DNA from 3 places in the Dickeya chrysanthemi NCPPB 402 genome. Region 2 is predicted to be linked to each of the others. Evidence: predicted binding sites of a transcription regulator. Region 2 holds the regulator's gene; each other region holds the start of a gene.

Region 1 (4,650 bases), 600 kb from region 2:
GTTCGGAAGTGGTGGTGTACTTTAAAAACCCGGCGCTCAACCTGTTCCACGATTCCTATCAGCAGTTGCCGCAAAACAAGCTGATTATTCGTCTGCAACCCGATGAAGGGGTGGAAATTCAGATTCTCAACAAAATCCCAGGGCTGGATCACAAACATCGGTTGCAGACCACCAAACTTGACCTGAGTTTTTCCGAAACCTTTAACCAACAGCATCTGGCGGATGCTTACGAGCGATTATTGCTGGAAACCATGCGCGGTATTCAGGCGCTGTTTGTGCGCCGCGACGAAGTGGAAGAAGCCTGGAAATGGGTGGACTCGATTATGGAAGCCTGGGCAATGGACAATGACTCTCCCAAGCCTTATCAGGCCGGGACCTGGGGACCGGTGGCGTCCGTCGCTATGATTACCCGCGATGGGCGTTCCTGGAACGAAGTGGAATAAGCGGTTTTGCCCTGCCGGAAAGCGGGGCGAAGCCGTTAGCGTTTTTTTTGGCTGACGGTGCGGTCGGACATCCGTGGGTAACTGCGGATCCCTGTGGCAGGGGCGCGCCAGATCATTAATCGATGCCCGTTGGGCATGACTGGAGATTACCCTCGATGAAAAACTGGAAAACCAGTGCGGAACAGATTCTGACAGCCGGTCCGGTTGTTCCTGTGATTGTGATTAACAAACTGGAACACGCGGTGCCGATGGCGAAAGCCCTGGTAGCGGGTGGCGTGCGCGTACTGGAACTGACGTTGCGTACCGACTGTGCGGTTGAGGCCATTCGCCTGATCGCGCAGGAAGTGCCGGACGCTATCGTCGGTGCGGGTACGGTAACCAATCCGCAACAGCTGGCGGAAGTGACTGCCGCGGGGGCGCAGTTTGCTATCAGCCCCGGTCTGACCGAGCCGTTGTTGAAAGCGGCAACGGAAGGCACCATTCCGTTGATCCCCGGGATTAGCACCGTTTCCGAGCTGATGCTGGGGATGGATTACGGGTTGCGTGAATTTAAGTTCTTCCCGGCTGAAGCTAACGGTGGTGTGAAAGCGTTGCAGGCGATTGCCGGTCCGTTTGGTAAAATTCGCTTCTGCCCGACCGGCGGCATCTCCCTGAAGAACTACCGCGAGTATCTGGCGCTGAAAAGCGTACTGTGCGTCGGTGGTTCCTGGCTGGTACCGGCCGATGCGCTGGAAAGCGGCGACTATGATCGCATCACCGCGCTGGCGCGTGAAGCGGTTGCAGGAGCGACAGCCTGATCGGCATTTGTCTCTAAGTCATTTCATAAGCCCGCGCTGCGGGCTTTTTTGTACCTTATCGACAAGCCGGCAGGTTTATCTTGCGCTGACGTTGACGGCAACCGCGCTCGTTTTCGCCAGTTGTACGGCCGCATTGGTATTATCGGCCGTCGCCAGTGCAACGCCCATGCGCCGACGTCCGTTGATGTCGGGTTTGCCGAACAGTCGAATCTGGGTATGGGGGAGCAGCGCCTGTTCCAGTCCCTGATACTGCACATTATTGCTGGTCAGCTCCGGCAGGATGACCGCAGAAGCCGATGGGCCGTACTGCCGTATTGCGCCGATCGGCAAGCCCAGGAAAGCACGAACATGCAGGGCGAACTCGGACAAATCCTGCGAAATGAGTGTCACCATACCGGTATCATGCGGGCGTGGCGACACTTCACTGAAGATGACGTCATCGCCGCAAATAAACAGCTCGACGCCAAACAGACCGAAACCACCCAGCGCCTTTACCACATTTCCGGCAATCTCTTTGGCGCGCGTCAATGCCAGCTCGCTCATCCGTTGCGGCTGCCAGGATTCGCGATAGTCGCCGTCTTCCTGACGATGGCCGATTGGCTCGCAGAAGTGCAGGCCGTCAATTGCATGAATGGTTAATAACGTGATTTCGAAATCAAATTTCACCAGCCCTTCTACAATCACTTTTCCGCCGCCGGCGCGACCGCCTTCTTGCGCATAGCGCCAGGCGCGATCCAACTGCTCCGGCGATCGGATCAGGCTCTGGCCTTTCCCCGATGAGCTCATCACCGGTTTGACGATACAAGGGAAGCCTAACTCATGGGCCGCCTGACGGAACGCCGTTTCGTCAGCGGCAAACCGGTAACTGGACGTCGGCAGGCCCAGCGTTTCCGCCGCCAATCGACGAATGCCTTCACGATTCATGGTCAGTCGGGTGGCTTCAGCGCATGGCACGACTCGTTGCCCTTGCTGTTCCAGCGCGACCAGCATATCCGTAGCGATAGCCTCGATTTCCGGCACGATATAGTCCGGGCGTTCCTGCGCCACCAGTTGTTTCAACGCGTCGCCATCGAGCATGTTGATGACATGGCTGCGGTGAGCGACCTGCATCGCGGGGGCATCGGCGTAGCGATCAACCGCAATAACTTCGATACCCAGTCGCTGGCATTCAATCGCCACTTCTTTTCCCAGCTCGCCGGAGCCTAGCAGCATAACGCGTGTGGCGCCGGGACGCAGGGCTGTTCCGATTGTTAACATAACCTGATACCTGATGGTGTTGTAAAAAAGAGGTGTAGAAAAAATGGGCGGATTGGCCGCCCGAACGTAGCCGAAGTATAAACGAAAACGTTTGCGTTTGGCATCATTCGCGTAGCGGTACGCAAAAGCGCGTGAAAATCCTTGCAGATCTCGGCGCACGCTGGATTCCGCGGATGATTCATGACAGGCTTTGGGCATTTGCCGTCTCGCCGGCGTAAAGCTGGGTGTAAGGCAGAACCTGATCAATGAATGGAAAGGAGTGACGTGGATGAAAGCGCCGCAAGCCGAAAAACGCCCGCATAGGATGACGATGCACGGCGATACCCGCATCGATGATTATTATTGGCTGCGAGATGATGAACGCAATAATCCGGAGGTGCTGGCTTGGTTGCAGGAGGAGAATCGTTATTGCGAACATGTCATGGCACCCTATGCTGCGCTGCGTCATACCTTGTATGAGGAGATGGTCGCGCGGATCCCCGGGGAGGATGTTTCAGTACCTTATGTTAAACGCGGTTATCGCTACCAGAGCCGCTATGAGCCGGGTAAAGATTACGCTATCTATCAGCGTCAGCCGGAGCAGGAAACAGAAAGCGGCGCCTGGCAGGTATTACTGGATGGCAATCAACGAGCGACTGGCAGAGAGTTCTACAACCTTGGCGCGCTGGCCGTTAGCCCGGACAATCGACTGATGAGCGTCGCGGAGGATTTATTGTCTCGCCGCCAGTATGTGCTGACGTTTCGCGATCTCACCACCGGCGAGTGGCTGGCAGACCGGCTGGAGAATGTCTCCGCCGGCAGTGAATGGGCGGCGGATTCCCGTACCCTTTATTACGTACGTAAACATCCGCAGACGTTGCTGCCTTATCAGGTGTATCGCCATCGGCTGGGGGAGGATCCGCAGCAGGATGAGCTGGTGTATGAAGAAACAGATGATACGTTTTATCTCAGCCTCGATAAAACCACGTCCGAGCGCTATATCCTGCTCTATCTGGAGAGTACCACCAGTACCGAAATTCTGTTGCTGGATGCCGAAGACCCTAATGCCAAACCGTGCGTGTTTGTACCGCGGCGGCCGGATCATGAGTATGTGATCGATCATTTCCGCGACGCCTTTTATGTGCGTTCCAACAAAGACGGTAAAACCTTTGGTTTTTACCAGACCCAGGATATCGGCGAATTAGCATGGGAAGTGTTGATTGCCCCACGTCCGGAACGCGTACTCGAAGGATTTTCGCTGTTTGACGACTGGTATGTGGTCGAGGAACGCGAGCATGGATTAACCCATATCCGCTATATTCGCTGGCAGACGGCAGAATCTCACCAGATCGCCTTTAATGATCCCGCTTATGTGACCTGGCTGAGTTATAACCCAATGCCGGAAAGTACGCGATTGCGTTATGGCTATTCCTCCATGACCACGCCGATGACTATCTATGAGCTGGACATGGCGACCGGCGTTCAGGTGGTGCTCAAACAATCTGAAGTGAAAAATTTTGATGCCGGGAATTACCGGAGCGAGCGTGTGTGGGTAACGGCTCGCGATGGCGAATCCGTGCCGGTATCGCTGGTGTATCATAAAGACTGCAAACTGGCTCAAAGCCCATTACTGGTTTATGGCTATGGCGCTTACGGCAGCAGCATGGATCCGGAATTCAGTAGTAGCCGTCTTAGCTTGCTGGATCGTGGTTTCGTCTATGCGCTGGCGCATATTCGCGGCGGCGGTGAGCTGGGACAGCAATGGCATGATCAGGGACGCCTGTCCAACAAGATGAATACTTTTACGGATTTCATCGACGTCACGCAGGCCCTGCTGACAAGCGGTTATGGCGATCCGGCGAAAACCTTCGCGATGGGCGGCAGTGCCGGTGGGTTGCTGATGGGGGCCGTCATAAACATGGCTCCTTCGCTGTTTTATGGGGTAGTGGCGCAGGTGCCGTTTGTCGATGTGCTCACTACCATGCTGGACGAGTCTATTCCGCTTACCACGGGGGAGTACGACGAGTGGGGTAACCCGGACAATAAGCGTGATTACCAGTACATTAAACAATATAGCCCTTATGACAATGTTTCGGCACAAGCGTACCCCCATCTGTTGGTGACGACCGGCCTGCATGACTCGCAGGTTCAGTACTGGGAGCCGGCTAAATGGG
Region 2 (4,650 bases):
CAGGCTGCTGCGCAGGCGGAGCAGGGCGAATAAGCACTTCTTCCCTGACATGTTCTCCCATCATGAAAACCGGCAGCCAGGCTGCCGGTTTTTTGCCATCGGGATGTGGATTTGCCGGGTGCCAGGATTATCTGGGGACTCGCAAGCCGTCCTCTACACCGCCCACACTGAATACTATCTGCCAGAGCTGAATATCACGTGCGCGAAACGAGCCAGCGCAGACGTTAAGGTAGTAGCTGAACATCCGCTGGAAGCGTTCGGAATAACGTTCTGACAACGTTGGCCAGTGTTGCTGGAAACGTTCATGCCAGGCCATCAGTGTGCGGTCGTAGTCTGCGCCGAAATTGTGCCAGTCTTCCATCACCAGATAGGGCTCGCTGGCCTGGGCGATATGCTGCACTGAAGGCAGGCAGTAGTTGGGGAAAATGTACTTGTTCATCCAGGCGTCAACTTTCAGGTTAGTTTCATTGGTGCCGATAGTGTGCAGCAGGAACAATCCGTTAGGTTTGAGGTTTTTTCTCACTACCCGGAAATAGGTGTTGTAATTTTTGGGGCCGACATGCTCGAACATGCCGACGGAAACGATGCGATCAAACTGTTGATTCAGGTCGCGATAGTCCTGTAGCAGGATGTTAACATCCAGATGTCGGCAGCGCTGCTGCGCCAGCTTTTGCTGTTCGCGGGAGATGGTGACGCCGGTGACGCTGACGCCATAGTGATGTGCGGCGAATTCCGCCAGCCCACCCCAGCCGCAACCGATATCCAGCAATGTCATGCCGCGACGCAATTGCAGTTTTTCGCAGATTAAGCGCAGCTTGTCCTGTTGCGCCTGCTCCAGCGTTTCAGCCTGTTTCCAGTAACCGCAGGAGTATTGCATATAGGGATCGAGCATCAGGGTGAAAAGATCATTACCGAGGTCGTAATGCTCCTTGCCCACGATCCAGGACCGACGGCGGGACTGCAGATTGCTCAGGCGAGCCATCAGGATTCGTAAAGTATCGCGCCAGCGGTGGGGCAGTTGGCTGTCCAGTCCCACGCGTATCGCTCGGTGGAAGAACATGTCCAGCCGCTCACACTCCCACCAGCCATCCATGTAGCTTTCGCCCAGACCTAACGAGCCTTCGCGCAGTATGCGTTTGTACATAAAGGGATTTTTTACCTGAATGTCAAACGGGCGTGAGCCGTTAATGGCGATGTCGGCGGTCGATAGCATTTCATTAACAATTTGGAACCAGGGATGATGAGGGGTACCCAGTTCCTCCACATAAGATGAACTCATAACTTCTCCCTACCTTGTCAGATAAATGTGTTTACAAGGAATAAACCAGACAAATATCACGCTGGAGGGTGTTCAACGAACCCCATCCATTGTCTATCCCTGAGAGTCTCAGAGGAAAATAAGAGAAAAGCCGGTACGAAAGGCATCTACCCCGTTCGTGACAAACGGTACGGCCATTATTGCCAGGGTAGAAAAAGTAAGGCGATGCGCTATGTTGAAAAACATCGTCTGATCATAGTTATTGTCGTCAGCGATAGTGACAAGTGTATGACTGCTTTAACCCGCCGACAAGATTCAGCGGGCTAAAGTAGCACGGAGAAACAATACGTCATGTATTCATCACATGCGTTATCGCTATATGCGGTGCGGCATAGCGCCTGACGGCAAGGGCGCGCAGCGATAACGAAATCGTCTGAATATTAACGACGATAATCGAGGTATGGGCCGTCGGCAACGGAGCGACGCTCGATCAGAGTAGGGTGTACTTCAATCGTTTGTGCTTCCTCGCGTTTGCTGGTAATGCGGTCCAGCAACATGGAAAATGCCGCCTGCCCCAGACGTTCTTTCGGTTGATGAATGGTGGTGAGCGCTGGAGTAAAATAGCGGGAGTGACGCACATTATCGTAACCGATCACTGAAATATCTTGCGGTACGCGTAGCCCAAGTTCGTCGGCCGCGCAGATGGCGCCCATCGCCATGATATCACCGCCGCAGAATACCGCCGTCGGCCGCTGTTTTTGGGCCAGAATTTGATGCATGGCTTTATAGCCGGACTCCGGCTCAAAATCCCCCTGAACCACCCACTCTTCGCGCAGGGAAATGTCGGCTTCCTTTAACGCTTTCAGGAACCCCAGGTAACGTCCGCTACCGGTATTGCGCTCCTGCGAGCCGGGAATGGCACCGATATCCCGATGACCGCGTTCAATCAGATAACGTCCAGCCATGTATCCGCCGGCAAAGGCGTTATCAATAATAGTATCGGTAAAATCGTTTTGTGCTTCGCCCCAGTCCATCACCACCATCGGGATATGACGGTAATCCGCCAGCAGGGATAGCAATTCGGGTGGGTACTCGGCACACATCACCAGCAGGCCGTCGACACGCTTTTGCGCCAGCATGGACAAGTAGGCGCGCTGTTTATCCTGATTGTTATGAGAGTTACACAGGATTAGCGTGTAACCCCTGGCGTAGCAGCTGTTTTCTACCGCCTCGATAATCTCGGCGAAATAGGGTGCTTCGCTGGAGGTAGCCAGCAGGCCGATGGATTTCGTGTGGTTGACCTTCAGGCTGCGAGCCACTGCACTCGGGGAATAATGCAATTCATCGATGGCTGCGCGTACCGCAGCCTTGGTCTCTTCGGCGACGAAACGTGTTTTATTGATCACGTGTGATACGGTTGTGGTTGAAACGCCTGCGCGTTTTGCCACATCTTTGATCGTTGCCATCTAAAGCGACTCCTGAACTCATCTGTGACAGTAACGTGTCTGTTACAGCATTAAAATAGGGTGTTAATCGTTTGCCTGCGTGAATTCATCTCCTGCCGGACAACAAGGCAACATTTCAGGAGGAGATATGCCGAGGTGTGTAGCTTGAAGGGAGGGCTGACGCTTCGACCAACGCAGTGTATACAGTAAACTGCGAATTCTGGCCGATCCAGAGCAAAAGTGGAAGAGGCAATTCGTGTTATCTCTGTGATGCGCAAACCGGTTTTTTGATATCGGCTGGGTAATAATAAACCTATACTTTATGTGTTTCCTCTTGCCTGCCGAGAGAGGGATTTTATTCATACACAATGGGATGACGGCGATCATCAGTCACATACAGGAGAATATTATGGATACGAATCTGAAAATGTCGCTGTTCAGTACGGTGGTTGCACTGGCGGTGATCATTATCTTCGGCTTCACAGCGGTATTGAACTGATAGCGGATCGCCGGCGGCGTAATGTCCGGGTTTCAACAGCCTGAGGCAAAACAGCGGTGAAAACAGAAAGGGGCGCTAAGCCCCTTTTTGTCGTATTTACGTCGAGTCGTGTAGCGCCTAACGAATGGTTTTCGGCGTCACCACGCGGCGAGCGCCGACGTAATGATCCTGCCAGTAATCTTCACTCAGTTTACTGATCTTGATATCAGCGCCGGTGCGTGGCGACTGAATGAATCGGCCATTGCCCAGGTAGACGCCCACATGATCGGCGGCTCCACGGTTGGTGATACGAAAGAAGACCAGGTCGCCGCTTTCCAGTTCGCTTTTCTTAATTGGCGCCGCGTCACGCAAATGGAACATTTCATTGGCTGTGCGTGGAATCGGGATTTTCACCACATCTTTATAGGCGTAATACACCAGCCCGCTGCAATCAAAGCCCGAATACGGTGTGGCACCGCCCCAATGATAAGGCTTGCCGATTTGGCTCATCAGCTTATTCATCGCGGTTGACTTGGCATGCTGATAACGTTTTTGGTGCGCGGCGCTGATAGTCAGCGCGGCCTTGTCCTGTTTACCTTTTTTATTTTTACCGTGCGATGAGACCGAGGCAATATCTTCTTCGGCGATTACCGCTTTGCCTTTTTTGGGGGAGTATTTGACTCTCACCGACTCATGCGCGTTACGGTTATTTTTGGCCGTAGCAGGCGGCTCTTTTTTCGTCGTTTTGTTGGCTGCCGCTTTAGTCGGCGGGCTTTTTTCCTGCTTCTGCGGTTTACCGGTAGAGTGGGCTGAAGCCGCTGCCGTCACAGGCTTTTTATCACCAGATTTGGCGCTTTTATCATGAGCGGATGATGTCGTTTTCGCTGGTGCGTTTTGGGTCGTCTTTTCATGTTGTTGAGAGGGCGCCGTACCTTTTTTATTGGCATTTTTGGCGACCTTATTTTTTTTGGACTCATCAAGCGCTTTGTTTGCCGTTTCTACACCCGATTTACGCGGCAACGCGGACGCGCCATGCGGATTAGCCAGCGCCAGATTCGCAAACAAATTACTGAAAAATAATAAAAAGAGCGTAATAAATAAACGCATAATAATTCTGACCGAATGTTGTCCTCAATCGTTCAATCTTTACAGTATTCCCGAAAATGGCCTGATAAAAAAGCGGGAGATAGACTTATGTTACTACAAAATAGTGAGAAAACGTTAACAACGGTGTTTGCTGCTTAATTATCAGTCAATTTGGGTTACCTTATGCTGATATATCGTCGACCGGATAAAACCTTACAAAAGATAGCGTTTTTTTGTGGTCGTCGCTATCGTTAGAATATAAAACAACAGAGGCGGTATGGCATGGTCTGCCGCGAGTCACATGAACAGCCGTTGATGGGCTGTTCATCACGCGCTTGAGGAAGCAATAGAATGACGACAACGACACTTGAAAAGATTCAGCG
Region 3 (4,650 bases), 2.1 Mb from region 2:
TTGCTGCCACCACCGCACAGTACCGCGTATTTAAGCGCGGTACGCAGACCCGGCAGCGTTTTTCGCGTGTCCAGCAATCGGGTTTTGGTCCCTGTCAGTTGTGCGACATAGCGGCCGACTTCGGTTGCCACACCGCAGAGCGTTTGCAGGAAATTCAGGGCCGTGCGTTCACCGGTGAGCAGTTGGCGGGAGGGGCCTTGCAGTCGGCACAGCGGCTGGTTTGCTGTCAGGGCATCGCCGTCACGGACCAGCCAGTCGATGGTCACGCCGTGACCCAACTGACGGAAAACTTCCTCCACCCAGCGACAGCCACAGAAAACACCGGCTTCCCGGGTAATAATGACCGCATTGGCGGCGGTGTCCGCCGGCAATAACTGGGCGGTGATGTCGTGTTCCGGGTTGAGTTCGCCCCCCAGATCTTCACATAAGGCCAGATGTACGTTGGCTGGGATATCTTGCTCAATACGGCTGAGCAGTTCGGCCTGGCGCTGTTCCTGACTATAACGACGTGTTGTCATCATGCTACTCCGACGGAAATCCGGAATGTCTATTATCCCGTTTAGTGAGTGATATCTTTTTAAAGCTATTGTAATTCAGTGTGTTGTTTTTTTGTGGCGTTTGCCCGGCGTCACTGGCACTGCCGTTCAACCGGAGCGTACAGGCGTCGGCAGAGATGTCGAGCACAACCCTGTTTCCGGATGGCAAGTAACATAATCTATTGCGGTGGGTTTTAATATCCCGGCCGTAGCCGGGATACATAATAGTCACGATTAGAAGTTGTAGCCCGCGACCAGATAGTAGCCCCACCCTGTAGAGCGAACATTAAACGGACCGCGGCCAAAATCCAGCTCGGTGCCGTCTGCCCACTGGCCGCCATTATGGAAGTAACGGGCAACCACTGAGTAATGCCAGTGATCGTAGTTCAACGCAAGGATATGACTGGAAGCGATGGCATTGCTGGTGCGCGACGGGCCCGCTGCATTAGCCAGGTCTGAACCGAAGTCGAAGTTGGTAAAGCCGATATAGGTCAGCTTACCGCCCCACAATGAGGTGAGCGGATAGAAATACTTGATTTTGAAACGATAGCCATCCCACTGATCTTCATTCAGCGCGCCGTAGTTCTGCCATTGGTACTTGGCATAGATATTGGCGGACAGCGACAGGTCAGTACCGGTATCGATATCGGTGCCCAGACCTACGTACCAGGTGCTTTGACGTGAGTCATTATTGCGGCCCTGATCGTAGATAATATTGTTGGCAACGTACCACTCTTTGAACGGGCCGAAACCTAACTGTGTGTTGGTCAACTTATCAATCGAGAAACGAGGTTCGATCTCCATGAATAATGGAGAGCCTTTGTCCCAGATACCACGATCAGGCGTGTTGCCCGCACCAAAGCTTTTCGGTACGTCAATGTAGCCATAGAAGTCAAACCAGTCCTTACGGGCAAACACTTCATATTCCAGATACACATCGTTGTTTAACTGAGGTCCGAAACGAGTGTGATAGCTGCCTACCACATTGATGCTCTGGTGCCACCAGTCGGAGAGGTATTGCGGCGCGCGCTCTTGCGCAACGGTGGGCAAACTGTATGACAATGTGCTGATTGCACAGGCGGCAAGGATTTTCTTCATGGCGATTCTCTCTGTTGCCCAAAGCACTGTCAGCAGCACAATATGCTGGCGCGACGGAGAACGATTCGGGCTGTAATGACAAAATAAAAGCTGAAAAGCTTTCCGGCGATGAATAAGCAACGAAAACGTTTGCCTGTGGCGGCAAGCCGATCGCTGCTCTGCCGAAAAGAAGGGGCGCAGCATACCAGAAGAACAGCAGAACATCATGGGTTGTGGGTATATTTTGACAGGATATTCGTTGGTAAACCGAAATGGTTTTTTAACACGTCAGGAATAGGGCGGATGCGGTAAGATATCTGGATAATGAGCGCGCCAACCGGGCAGGCCTGGCAGTTCGATGGCAGGGGGTTACAAGGCAACAGGCCGTGGTGTGGAAGGTTTACCGAATGGCACGTCAGATAACAGGAGCATTGATGAAAGTCGAACAAGGCTGGCTGACCGATGTCAGACGCGTTCCGTCACCGCATCAGGATGCGCGTCCGGAAGGTGAACTCCCTTCATTACTGGTGATTCACAACATCAGTTTGCCCCCAGGCGAATTTGGCGGACCCTACATTGATCAACTCTTTACCGGTACGCTGGATGGGAATACTCACCCCTATTTCGCGTCAATATGCCACCTGCGGGTATCTGCGCATTGTCTGATTCGTCGTAACGGCGAAATTGTACAGTATGTGGCATTCGATCAACGGGCCTGGCATGCCGGGGTATCGCAATTTGAAGGGCGAGAGCGTTGTAATGATTTCGCGATTGGTATTGAGCTGGAAGGCACCGATACGCTGCCGTTTACCACTCAACAGTATGCCTGTCTGGCCGAGGTTACGCAGTTGCTGAGCGCGGCCTATGGCATTACGCCTGATCGCATTACCGGGCATAGCGATATCGCACCAGGACGCAAGACCGACCCCGGCCCTGCGTTCGACTGGGATCGATATCAACGGTTATGGCAGACACCACCGGAACAAGGGGAGTAATTACTGATGACGCTGTTTAGCCTATTGCTGGTCCTGGGGTGGGAGCGGTTGTTTAAGCGTGGCGACCACTGGCAATTGGATCACCATCTGGAGCGGGTGTTCCGTCATCTTTCTGCGCCATCACTGGCGCAAACGTTGTTGTTGACCATCGTGGGTATGGCGGTAGTCCTGGCGGCGCAGTGGTTACTCAGTGGATGGTTGTTTGGTTTGCCGATTTTGCTTCTGTGGATTGCCGTCGGGTTATTGTGCATTGGCGCGGGGGAAATACGTCGGCACTATCATCGCTATATTCAGGCTGCCCAGCGCGGTGAAGCGGATGCCTGCCGGGAAATGGCCGAGGAACTGGCATTAGTGCATGGCCTGCCGCGTGATGCCGGCGAGCGTGAGCGGCTAAGGGAACTACAAAACGCGCTGTTGTGGCTAAATTTTCGTTTTTATCTGGCGCCGTTATTCTGGTTCGTCGCCGCCGGTCCTTATGGCCCGGTGGCACTGGTCGGCTACACGGTATTGCGTGCCCGACAGTGCTGCCTGGCTCGTCATCATACACCGCTGGAAAGAGCGAATTCCGGCGTTGATACTCTGCTGCATTGGCTGGACTGGATTCCTGTTCGGCTGGCCGGTGCCGCTTATGCGCTATTAGGGCATGGTGAGAAGGCGTTGCCGGCTTGGTTTGCCGCCATGATGGACGCCCGCTCTTCTCAATACTGGGTGCTGACCAAACTGGCTCAGTTTTCTCTGGAGCGGGAAGTGCATGACGACCCGATTGCTACGCCGAGGGCGGCGGTGTCGCTGGCGAAGAAGGTAACGTTGGTACTGGTGGTGGTGGTCGCGTTGCTGACTATCTACGGTACGCTGGTATAACGGCTTGGAAACAGCATGGCCTGGCGGCCATGCTGACAATAGAAAGGATTATTGACGCGGTTTGAAACGATAGCCGATGGCCAGTACCAACAGCCAGACGGGTATCAATACCACGGAAATCTGAATGCCCGGCGTCAGGGACATAATAACCAGAATGCCGACCATAAAAGCCAGACACAGATAGTTACCAAACGGGTACCATAGCGCTTTAAAGCGAGTCTGCACGCCTTCTCGCTCTTTACTGGCGCGGAATTTCAGGTGCGCCAGGCTTATCATCGCCCAGTTAATGACCAGCGCGGATACCACCAGCGCCATCAAGAGCTCAAACGCTCTGCCCGGAATCAGGTAGTTGATCAGTACGCACAGCGCGGTTGCCAGCGCAGAAATACCAATCGCTACTACCGGCACGCCGCGGCGGTCTACTTTCAGCAACGATTGCGGTCCGTTCCCCTGTTTAGCCAGGCCGTACAGCATGCGGCTATTACAGTAAACGCAACTGTTGTATACCGACAGCGCCGCCGTCAGCACCACGACATTCAGGATGTTGGCGACCAAATCGCTGTTCAGCGCATGGAAAATCATCACGAACGGGCTGCCGCCTTCGACGACTTTGCCCCACGGATAGAGCGAGAGCAGAACAGTCAGTGAGCCGACGTAGAAAATCAGGATGCGATAGATGACCTGATTGGTGGCGCGCGGAATGCTTTCTTCCGGTTTGTCTGCTTCAGCAGCGGTAATCCCGACCAATTCCAGGCCGCCGAAAGAGAACATGATCACCGCCATCGCCATCACCAGGCCGCTGATGCCGTTGGGGAAGAAACCGCCCTGGGCCCAGAGGTTAGTAATGGATGCCTCTGGCCCGCCATGCCCGCTCAGCAATAACCAACTGCCGAATGCGATCATACCAATAATGGCCACGACCTTAATAATGGCAAACCAGAACTCCAGTTCACCGTACATTTTCACGTTGGCGAGGTTAATGGCGTTAATCAGCACAAAAAATACGGCAGCGGAAACCCAGGTGGGAACACCCGGCCACCAGTATTGAACATAGATGCCGACGGCGCTCAACTCCGCCATGGCAACCAGTACGTAAAGTACCCAGTAGTTCCAGCCGGAGGCGAAACCAGCGAAATTACCCCAATATTTATAGGCAAAGTGGCTGAATGAACCCGCTACCG

Evidence for each region. Region 2 encodes PurR, which represses purine synthesis genes. Its sites were predicted from a motif close to CANGCAAACGTTTGCNTG; they were not measured.
Region 1: the regulator PurR is predicted to act here: its motif matches at 2,578-2,595, upstream of purT (formate-dependent phosphoribosylglycinamide formyltransferase).
Region 3: the regulator PurR is predicted to act here: its motif matches at 1,753-1,770, upstream of DCH402_RS03115 (nucleoside-specific channel-forming protein Tsx).

The regions. Positions count from the first base shown of each region.
Region 1 is NZ_CM001974.1:2,133,584-2,138,233, forward strand. Features, by position in the region: gene zwf (glucose-6-phosphate dehydrogenase) at 1-443, shown strand, start outside; gene DCH402_RS09565 (bifunctional 4-hydroxy-2-oxoglutarate aldolase/2-dehydro-3-deoxy-phosphogluconate aldolase) at 599-1,240, shown strand; gene purT (formate-dependent phosphoribosylglycinamide formyltransferase) at 1,316-2,497, opposite strand; gene DCH402_RS09575 (S9 family peptidase) at 2,766-4,650, shown strand, end outside.
Region 2 is NZ_CM001974.1:2,736,921-2,741,570, reverse strand. Features, by position in the region: gene DCH402_RS12275 (riboflavin synthase) at 1-33, shown strand, start outside; gene cfa (cyclopropane fatty acyl phospholipid synthase) at 128-1,279, opposite strand; gene purR (HTH-type transcriptional repressor PurR) at 1,699-2,724, opposite strand; gene cydH (cytochrome bd-I oxidase subunit CydH) at 3,113-3,202, shown strand; gene DCH402_RS12260 (C40 family peptidase) at 3,320-4,288, opposite strand; gene DCH402_RS12255 (Grx4 family monothiol glutaredoxin) at 4,619-4,650, shown strand, end outside.
Region 3 is NZ_CM001974.1:674,257-678,906, forward strand. Features, by position in the region: gene nadC (carboxylating nicotinate-nucleotide diphosphorylase) at 1-518, opposite strand, end outside; gene DCH402_RS03115 (nucleoside-specific channel-forming protein Tsx) at 771-1,634, opposite strand; gene ampD (1,6-anhydro-N-acetylmuramyl-L-alanine amidase AmpD) at 2,048-2,608, shown strand; gene ampE (beta-lactamase regulator AmpE) at 2,615-3,469, shown strand; gene DCH402_RS03130 (amino acid permease) at 3,518-4,650, opposite strand, start outside.